Regions from separate parts of the Neobacillus sp. BF23-41 genome, predicted to be linked through region 4. Evidence: riboswitches for the same ligand, from Rfam matches in the RefSeq annotation. Region 4 holds a riboswitch; each other region holds the start of a gene.
The links. A riboswitch is a leader RNA that binds a small molecule or an ion and turns the genes downstream of it on or off. The one in region 4 is predicted to bind thiamine pyrophosphate.
Positions count from the first base shown of each region.

Region 1: it holds a riboswitch for thiamine pyrophosphate, as region 4 does, so the genes downstream of both, tenA (thiaminase II) here and AB7942_RS27700 (ABC transporter substrate-binding protein) in region 4, are expected to answer to the same signal.
Region 2: it holds a riboswitch for thiamine pyrophosphate, as region 4 does, so the genes downstream of both, thiC (phosphomethylpyrimidine synthase ThiC) here and AB7942_RS27700 (ABC transporter substrate-binding protein) in region 4, are expected to answer to the same signal.
Region 3: it holds a riboswitch for thiamine pyrophosphate, as region 4 does, so the genes downstream of both, thiM (hydroxyethylthiazole kinase) here and AB7942_RS27700 (ABC transporter substrate-binding protein) in region 4, are expected to answer to the same signal.

Region 1 covers NZ_JBGBPR010000032.1:30,986-33,192, forward strand. Annotated here, with positions in the region: gene AB7942_RS26745 (ECF transporter S component) at 1-480, opposite strand, end outside; gene tenA (thiaminase II) at 477-1,163, opposite strand; TPP riboswitch at 1,275-1,378, opposite strand; gene AB7942_RS26755 (benzoate/H(+) symporter BenE family transporter) at 1,889-2,207, opposite strand, start outside.
Region 2 covers NZ_JBGBPR010000007.1:151,534-153,740, forward strand. Annotated here, with positions in the region: gene thiC (phosphomethylpyrimidine synthase ThiC) at 1-959, opposite strand, end outside; TPP riboswitch at 1,102-1,216, opposite strand; gene AB7942_RS13410 (Ger(x)C family spore germination protein) at 1,390-2,207, opposite strand, start outside.
Region 3 covers NZ_JBGBPR010000011.1:84,973-87,179, forward strand. Annotated here, with positions in the region: gene thiD (bifunctional hydroxymethylpyrimidine kinase/phosphomethylpyrimidine kinase) at 1-188, opposite strand, end outside; gene thiM (hydroxyethylthiazole kinase) at 204-1,016, opposite strand; TPP riboswitch at 1,098-1,207, opposite strand; gene dcuS (DcuS/MalK family sensor histidine kinase) at 1,286-2,207, opposite strand, start outside.
Region 4 covers NZ_JBGBPR010000037.1:18,344-20,550, forward strand. Annotated here, with positions in the region: gene eat (ethanolamine permease) at 1-374, shown strand, start outside; TPP riboswitch at 694-803, shown strand; gene AB7942_RS27700 (ABC transporter substrate-binding protein) at 951-1,946, shown strand; gene AB7942_RS27705 (thiamine-binding protein) at 1,960-2,207, shown strand, end outside.

The DNA.
Region 1 (2,207 bases), on a different contig from region 4:
TCCACCGAGAATCATTCCGCTGATGACATGAATTCCTAATGTTGTAAAAAATACTTCCTTCGAGTAATAACCTAAACCGTTGGCAATTAAGTTATAAATCATGCTTCCAAGCGCTGCAAAAGCCCCCGATAGCATTAAAGTAAATAGGTTGTAACGTTTATATCCGAATATTGCGAATGCGATTTCCGCACCAATCCCTTGAAAGACACCTACTAAAAGGGCCGACAAACCAAAATGACTTCCGGTTAATAACTCCACTGCCGCCGCTGCAACCTCTGCAATAAGCGCTGCTCCTGGTTTTCGGATAATATACGCTACGATTGGACTAGCAATCACCCAAATTCCAAACATAAAACCTGCGCCCACCGGCCCGACAAGAGCTGAAATGGGAATCCAAAGCGTCGACCATCCTAAATAGATTACTCCACATGCGACCGCTAGAATCACAGCAAGAACGACTTCTTTCATCTTCCAAGTCATCGTTTCACTACCTCCATTTTCACAGGCCATTCTTCGAGTTTATAAGCCATATCCCAAAACATATATTCCAGCTGACAACTGATTAAGAAATGTTCCTTCATCTTCTCCTTCTCTCTCTCGGTTGCTGTCATTGCCCACTCATCAAGACGGGCACAAAATTTCGTGGTAATCGAATCGGTACGATTTCCATAAAAACTGATCCAATCATAAAAAGGATGAGAAGGATCTGGATTAACCTCCGTTAATAATTTTTTCCCAATTTCCCAATACGTCCACGGACATGGTAATAGCACAGCTAGAATTTCCCCTAATGTACCTTCGTGCGCAACGGTAAGCATATGACGCGTGTAATGAAGGGACGAGGGAGATAACGGATATCCATGTAATACCTCGTAAGGAACACCTGCTACTTGACAAAAGTTATTATGAGGATGGATTTCACTGTTTAAGATAAAAGAAATCTGCGTATTAAACATATCCATATCTTCACGATTCTCACACTTGGAAACCGCTATTCCATAGATGCGAATAAACGAATTCAAATATTCAAAGTCCTGTTTAACATAATGAATCAATTGTTCCTTTTGTAATTCCCCATTAGCTATCCCTTGCACAAAAGGATGTTCAAAAATCGCCTCGAAAATAGGATCTGCTTCTTTTCTTAATTCTGCTGAAAAACTCATAAAATTTTGCCCCCTTATTGGTTTTAATGGGAAGACTCTATTGGGATCAACTTAATGTTAAAAACGAAAAAACCGCCCCAAAAATGGAGCGGCTGAATAATTATATCTATCCATACACGAACTCCACTTTCCTACGCTAGTATGAACTAGATCAGGTTCAAAGGGTCCAAGATAACTCTCGTCTCAGCCATAAAAAGGCTCCCCTAGTGGTCTTCCTATTAATTTAACCTTCACTCTACACTCGCTGGTTAATGTTGTCAATCAATTAAAATCTTAATTATAAAAATAGACCAAATGGATTATAGATGCACTGAAACTCGAAGATATTTCCCATTATTATCCAGCAAATGTCGTAAGACTTGTAAAATATGTAGTAAGTGCGCGAAATTATGTAATAGGTTTCGTAAAATATGTAGTAAGAATCCAAAATTATGGAATAAGTTTCGTAAAATATATAATAAGAGTTCGAAATTATGTAATCCTGCGAAAGTAAGGCTTTTATTTGCGAAAACACAACAGCTAGTCTCTCCTCAATAAATAACTCTTTTAAAAAGGAACCATGTTTAGCCGCTGAACTAGAACATGTGCCCATACCCATAATATGAACAGCGGCTAATCTTCCGATAGTGAAATTAGATTGCGGCAAAAAAAGGAGAAGTGCGCGAACACTTCTCCCCTCTAACAACCTATTAATCTACGACAAATTTCGGGGCGTGACAGGCACATTACGCTTCCACCGTCTTTGCAATAATCGCTCCAACAACCAGACCCCATACCGGTGCACTAATATGGAAAAATGATACATTGGATAACGCGATGAGGAACGCAAATAGGGCACTTAAGCGATATTTATTTTCGGAGAAACCCAGCTGCAAACTAGAAAGAAGGACGCTGATTAACGCAAATCCTGCTAGCATCGACACAAACGCGTGGGGTAACGATTGGATAAACGGAACAATTTTCCAAGCGAATACTCCAAACAATAATGTCAAAACCCCCGATACCACCGCTGCCATATACCTCTTTGATTTTACCCCTGCATCC
Region 2 (2,207 bases), on a different contig from region 4:
ATTGATCCACCGCGGGATACAATACCTGTTAACCGTTTTGCCGTTAATGGAACATATCGTAAAAGAACACCAGCATGAATTGTGAAGTAATCAACACCTTGCTCCGCTTGTTCGATCAAGGTATCACGGTAAACCTCCCATGTAAGATCTTCAGCAACACCATTTACTTTTTCAAGTGCTTGATAAATGGGGACGGTGCCGACAGGAACAGCTGAGTTTCGAATAATCCATTCTCTTGTTTTATGAATGTTTTTACCTGTTGATAGATCCATAATATTATCAGCACCCCAGCGTGTCGCCCAAGTCATTTTTTCAACCTCTTGTTCGATGGATGATGAAACAGCAGAGTTACCAATATTCGCGTTAATTTTAACATGAAAATTACGTCCTATTATCATAGGTTCTGACTCTGGATGATTGATATTAGAAGGAATAATCGCTCGACCTTTTGCAACTTCTTCACGTACAAATTCAGGTTTCATATTTTCCCTTATTGCGATAAATTCCATTTCAGGAGTAATAATTCCCTTTTTTGCATAATGAAGCTGTGTGACATTTTTCCCTTTTATTGCACGTAATGGTTTGCGCTTCAAACCTGGAAACACGTTATGATTGGCACGAGGATCATTTTCTTCCTTATACCCATTATCTACAGGCTTAATTTCTCGACCTTCATATTCTTCAACATCTGATCGTTCATGAATCCATGTGCTTCGAATAGCAGGAAGACCTTTTGAAATGTCTACAGAATAATTTAGATCCGTATAAGGACCGCTTGTATCATACACGCGTACTGGAAGGTTTTCCTCTTCACCAAACGTACCTGTTGTCGGGCTTAACTCAATTTCACGCATTGGTACTTTAATATCGGATCTCGAACCTGTTACATATACTTTTTTACTTCCTGGAAAACTAGACATGATGGAAATGTTTTGTTCGTTTAATGAAGTCGTTGACATAATATATCTCTCCTTTTTTTGAATATAAAGGACGAGATAAAGAACATAACAAGTGGAAAAGCGTATAAAAGTACATCAAAAAGCCGGGCCCATAAATGGTTGGACCCGGCTAATATGTATGCAGAAGTATAGGTGCAGTAAAGTTTGTCAATTCTAACTTCCCCACGCTGGTATGATCCAGATCAGGTCCCAAGAGTCAAGAAACTTCATCGTGTTTCTTTCTCAGCCCAACTTATTGGGCACCCCTAGTTATTTATATTCAATTAAGTTACATTATATATGAGTATCGGTAAAAATGAAATACATAATATTATTTAAAGTGATATAGTCGTTTTAGATAGTATGTCTAGGATAGAGAGAAAGGTTAGATATCTTCTTGCTTGGGTTTTAAGAAGAATAATTCTTTTTTTGTACCCTAAAAAAAGAAGTCTTACTTGTGACCTGACGCTCCATAATCTTTCATTGTTATTTTTACGTTGTAGTAAATTGGAACCTCACTGAATGTTTGATCCCAATCTTTTTTGACTTTTTCCCATACTTTCGGATGCTCAATTCTTAAACGGTTTCCAAAGCCAGCAACGTCTACTCGATATTCCTTTTGCGTTTTTTTAATTGTATGAACAACCAATCGTTTTACTTCTTTTTCGGTGGATTCTTCTGCCCTTTTTAGAAATGTATTATCAAAAGAGTTACCTGAAACCACCCAATTCTCAGATAATCGCCCTTCTGATTCGATGTTTACATCAAAAGAGATATTGTTTCCCTTAACATGAGAGGTGATTTTACTTTTCATAGACTCAAGCTCATATACAATTAGCCCACTCGTCTGTTTATCAAAACTTTTCACCACACCGCCTTTCCCCTTGCCTGTTATCCATGTTATCCCCTCTAATTCCTCTTCATTTAAAAAACCACGCAGTTTTTTTGTCTTTCCTTTTATCACGGCAGCTCCTGCAAATTTCACTTCTCCATTAGCCGAGATCACATTTTGCAAAAGAAAACTGGATCCTGATTGTAGCTTACCGTCTAATTTAATAATCGAGATAGGAGGCAAAATTCTTGTCGTTCGATAGGCATTATCTACCATTCCAAACAGACGAAATGCTGGAACTTCTCCTGCTTTCTTTGATACTAGGGTATTGGTAGCTCTCCCTTTACTAATAAACATAAGGCAGCTTGGTCTAAAATCATTATCCCGAAGATATTGATCAAGTAATCGATCTAAACTATACGATCGTGCAAGTTTAT
Region 3 (2,207 bases), on a different contig from region 4:
TCGATCTGTTTTACGACTGCCTCAGCTGTCATTGGATAGACAGCATGGACTCCTAAAGTATTTTGTGCCGTTACTGCAGTTAATGCCGACATCCCGAAAACATCTAATTCCTGAAATGTCTTTAAATCCGCTTGAATTCCTGCTCCACCGCCGCTATCAGAACCAGCGATTGTTAATGCTTTTTTCATTCAAATTACCTCCAGTTATCGATTAAACTTTTTAAAAGAAGCATGTGAAATGATATCATCGGTAGCAACTAAAGCTAATTGGTTTAAAAATTCGATTTGGAAACTTCCAGGTCCCATTTCAACTGTTTTTGCCGCTGCCTTCTCTGCTGCGATTCCATAATACGTTAAAGCAGCCACTGAAGCTTGAAGCAGGTCCTTCTCCACTCCTGCAAACGCTCCAATCACAGAGGTTAATAAACAGCCAGTGCCTGTCACCTTCGTTAAAATTGGATGTCCATTTGACACGACATAGGTTGTTTTCCCATCCGAAACGACATCCTCTTTTCCAGTGATGACGACAAGACCATTCAATTTTTGTGCTGAAGTAATAGCTAGTTCAATGATATTTCCTTTTGCATCCCCAGCATCGACGCCCTTAATTTCCCACTTTTCACCAACCACATTGGCAATTTCGGCTGCGTTTCCTCTAATCACAGAGACATTTACCTCGTTCATAATTCTTTGCGCGGTTTCGGTTCGATAGCGGGTAGCCCCTGCACCAACCGGGTCAAATATGACGGGAACACCGGATTCATTGGCCGCTTTTCCGGCAATAATCATCGAATCTACTGTCTGTGGGTTTAATGTTCCAATGTTCAATACTAATGAACTTGCAATCTTGGCCATATCTGCTACTTCCTCGGCTGCATATGCCATGACCGGTGAGGCACCAAGGGCAAGAAGCCCATTTGCCGTAAAATTCGTAACGACCACATTGGTAATATTATGTACCAGTGGGTTAACCTTTCTAACTTCTTCCAACGTTTCATACAAACTATTTTTTTCCATCTCAATTTCCCCGTTTCTTTTTTTAAAATAAAAAAACCAGATCCAATAATGGACCTGGTTAGTTAGTCAAAGAAATAATTAACATTCACTTGGCTACTTTCCTACGCTGGTATTACCCAGATCAGGTCCGAAGGGTTGAAAATTTCTCCATTTTCTCTCAGCCTGTTTACAGGGCACCCCTAGTAGATCTAATACTTTATTTAACTAACTACATAATATTCCTATGGCACTAGAATGTAAAGGAAAAAATATCAGTTAACATAACATTATTATTGTTTGCTTTTATAAGGGAAAGTAACAATAAATGTTGTCCCTTTATCTTTTTGGGAAAGAATTTCTATCTGTCCATTTAATTTTTCCAAGCTTCGCTGCACTAATGATAAACCGATTCCGCGGTTTTCACCCTTGGTAGAATATCCTTTGATAAATAATCGATTTCTTACATCCTCATCGATTCCTTTACCTGTATCATGAACCTCTAAGGCAAGGACATCATCGTAATAGTCAAACCTTAAGGTAACTTTTTTATTTGGACGGTCCGCAACAGCATCTAGTGCATTATCGATTAAATTCCCTAGGATCGTAACCACTTCATGCGTTATTTCCTGCTGTTGTGGTTCAGGTAGACTTCCTTCCCCATCAATGATTAATTCACAGCCATTTTCCCTAGCAAAGCTAAGTTTTCCTACAATAAAACCTGCTAAAACAGGATCTTTAAAACGACTAATAACAAATTCTACCTCAGTTTGTTGGTGATCGACAATTTTGGTAATGTATGACGAGACCATTTGATAGTCTTTTATATGAATTAAACCTGATATTACATGCAGTTTATTCATGAATTCATGTGATTGGGTTCTCAGTGCTTCCGCGTATAGCTTTACACCAGTTAATTGTTCAGCTAATTGCTTGATTTCGGTTTTTTCTCGGAAGGTAGCAATCGCACCGACAATCTTTCCTTTGACAACAACCGGAACCCGATTGGTTAAAATGGTAATATGATTGATTTCTTGTTCTTGGTCTAATTGAGATTCCCCTGTTTCTAGAACGGAAGATAGCATTGAATTTGGCATGTAGTCATCCACTTTTCTTCCTAAAAAGGACCCATGAATGCCAGCCTTTTGAAGAAGTCGGATCCCCTCATTATTTACGAGAGTGGTAAACGCATCCTGGTCAACTGCCAAAATTCCT
Region 4 (2,207 bases):
CGTTGATTATCCTATCCGTTTTTGGTGCGATTACGATGTACTGCTTAAGTATGGTTTCGTTGTTTGTGCTGCGTAAAAAGGAGCCGAATTTGGAAAGACCATTTAAGGTGAGCTACCCTGTTGTACCGGCGATTGCATTAGTATTGGGTGTTTTCTCTTTCTTCTGCGTGGTAAAATACAGCGTGTTAACGACAACTCTTCCTTTGTTTGGAGTGGAGCTGCCTTTGGCGGGTGTGATTCTGACGATTTTTGGTGTGGCGATTGTCTACTATTTCTTAGTAGGATCCAAGAAACTTCGTCCAATGTCGGAGGAGTTTGTTTCAATTGAGGATGTGACTTCTGGAGAAACAGGGACAGATGAGAAAATAGGATAACGTTCAATTGAAAAAGATGTTCCATTGGGGCGGGGCATCTTTTTTGTATTCGTTGAAATGATTGGATACAGACGGATCCTCAAATAATGCCCCTGTTCGTATAAGTTATCATGAACGAAACTAGCTCCTTACTCGTAACACCGTAGGTTAACTAGCAAAGTTATTTCGTGCAGGTGAATTAACCTCTGTTTACGTGCCAACAGAAGATGAGAACTGGATGTTTCATGATAGGAAGTATTTGTTAACAAGCATAAATAGATAAAAGCAGTTGGCATTGTCTGCCTTGACTGATATAATAGTAGGATATGAAGTGGAATACGATGTAATGTGGGGGAACCGGTGATGCCGGTTGAGATTTAGTCCGTGAGACGATGACCCTTGGAACCTGATCTGGTTGATACCGGCGGAGGGAACATATTCTTAAACAATTAATTGTTTGCTGATATGCACTCAGGTTTCTTTGCCTGGGTGCTTTATTTTGTTTAAGCAAGTTTTTGCCTTCTAACCAACACTGAGGTTTCAGCCTATTTATTTTGTTTCACTTTAGATATTATTTTTACATATGGAGGATTCAACATGAAGAAATGGCTAGTACTAGTCCTATCAGTCTTTCTAATGACTGGATGTAGCAGCAAAAAAGAAACAGAAAACGCAAAAGGAAAAAAACAACCGCTTAAAAAGGTCTCGATTGTACTGGATTGGACGCCAAATACCAATCATACTGGATTATATGTTGCAAAACAAAAAGGATTCTTTAAAAAAGAAGGCTTGGATGTGGATATTATCATGCCAGGTGAGACCGGTGCTGACCAACTAGTAGCTTCTGGCAAGTCGCAATTTGGTGTTGGCTACCAAGAAGCGATTACTCAGGCACGTATACAAGGGGTGCCGCTCGTATCGATCGCTGCAGTGATTCAGCACAATACATCAGGATTCGCTTCACCTGTTGGCAAAAAGATTCAATCTCCGAAGGATTTTGAAGGAAAAACATACGGTGGATGGGGCTCGCCAGTCGAAAAATCTGTCATCACTTCTTTAATGAAAAAGGAAAACGCCGATACTAATAAGGTGAAAATCGTGAACATGGGGGATACGGACTTTTTTACGGCTGTGAAACGAGACATCGATTTCGCTTGGATTTACTATGGATGGACTGGAGTAGAAGCAGACCTTCGTAATGAAAAAATTAATATGGTTTACTTAACAGATTACTCTGACAAACTGGACTACTATACACCTGTTTTAGAAACAAACGAAAAAATGATCGAAGAGAACCCTGAAACGGTTAAGGCGTTCGTAAATGCCGCTGCCAAGGGGTATGAATTTGCCATTAAAAACCCTGATCAAGCTGCAGATATCCTGATTAAAGCAGCACCGGATTTAGATCCAAAGCTTGTAAAGAAGAGTCAAGAATGGTTGTCTCCAAAATATCAGGATGATGCAAAGGAATGGGGAATTCAAAAGCAAGAGGTTTGGGAAAATTATGCCCAATGGATGTATGATAATAAGCTTCTTGACAAGAAATTAGATGCGAAAAAAGCATTTACAAATGAATTTTTACCAAAACACTAGGGGGTAGAAAAACATGGCGAATTCATTAATCAGCATTCAAATCATACCGAAAACAAAGGATGGAGAAGACGTCATTCCATACGTTGATGAAGCCATTAAAGTCATTGCTGAATCTGGTGTGAAATATGAGGTACACCCGTTAGAAACAACCATGGAAGGCGAACTGCACGAATTATTTACCGTGATTTCAAAAATGAATGAACGAATGATTGAAATGGGAAGCAAAAATGTCATTTCTCAAGTGAAAATCCTTTATCAGCC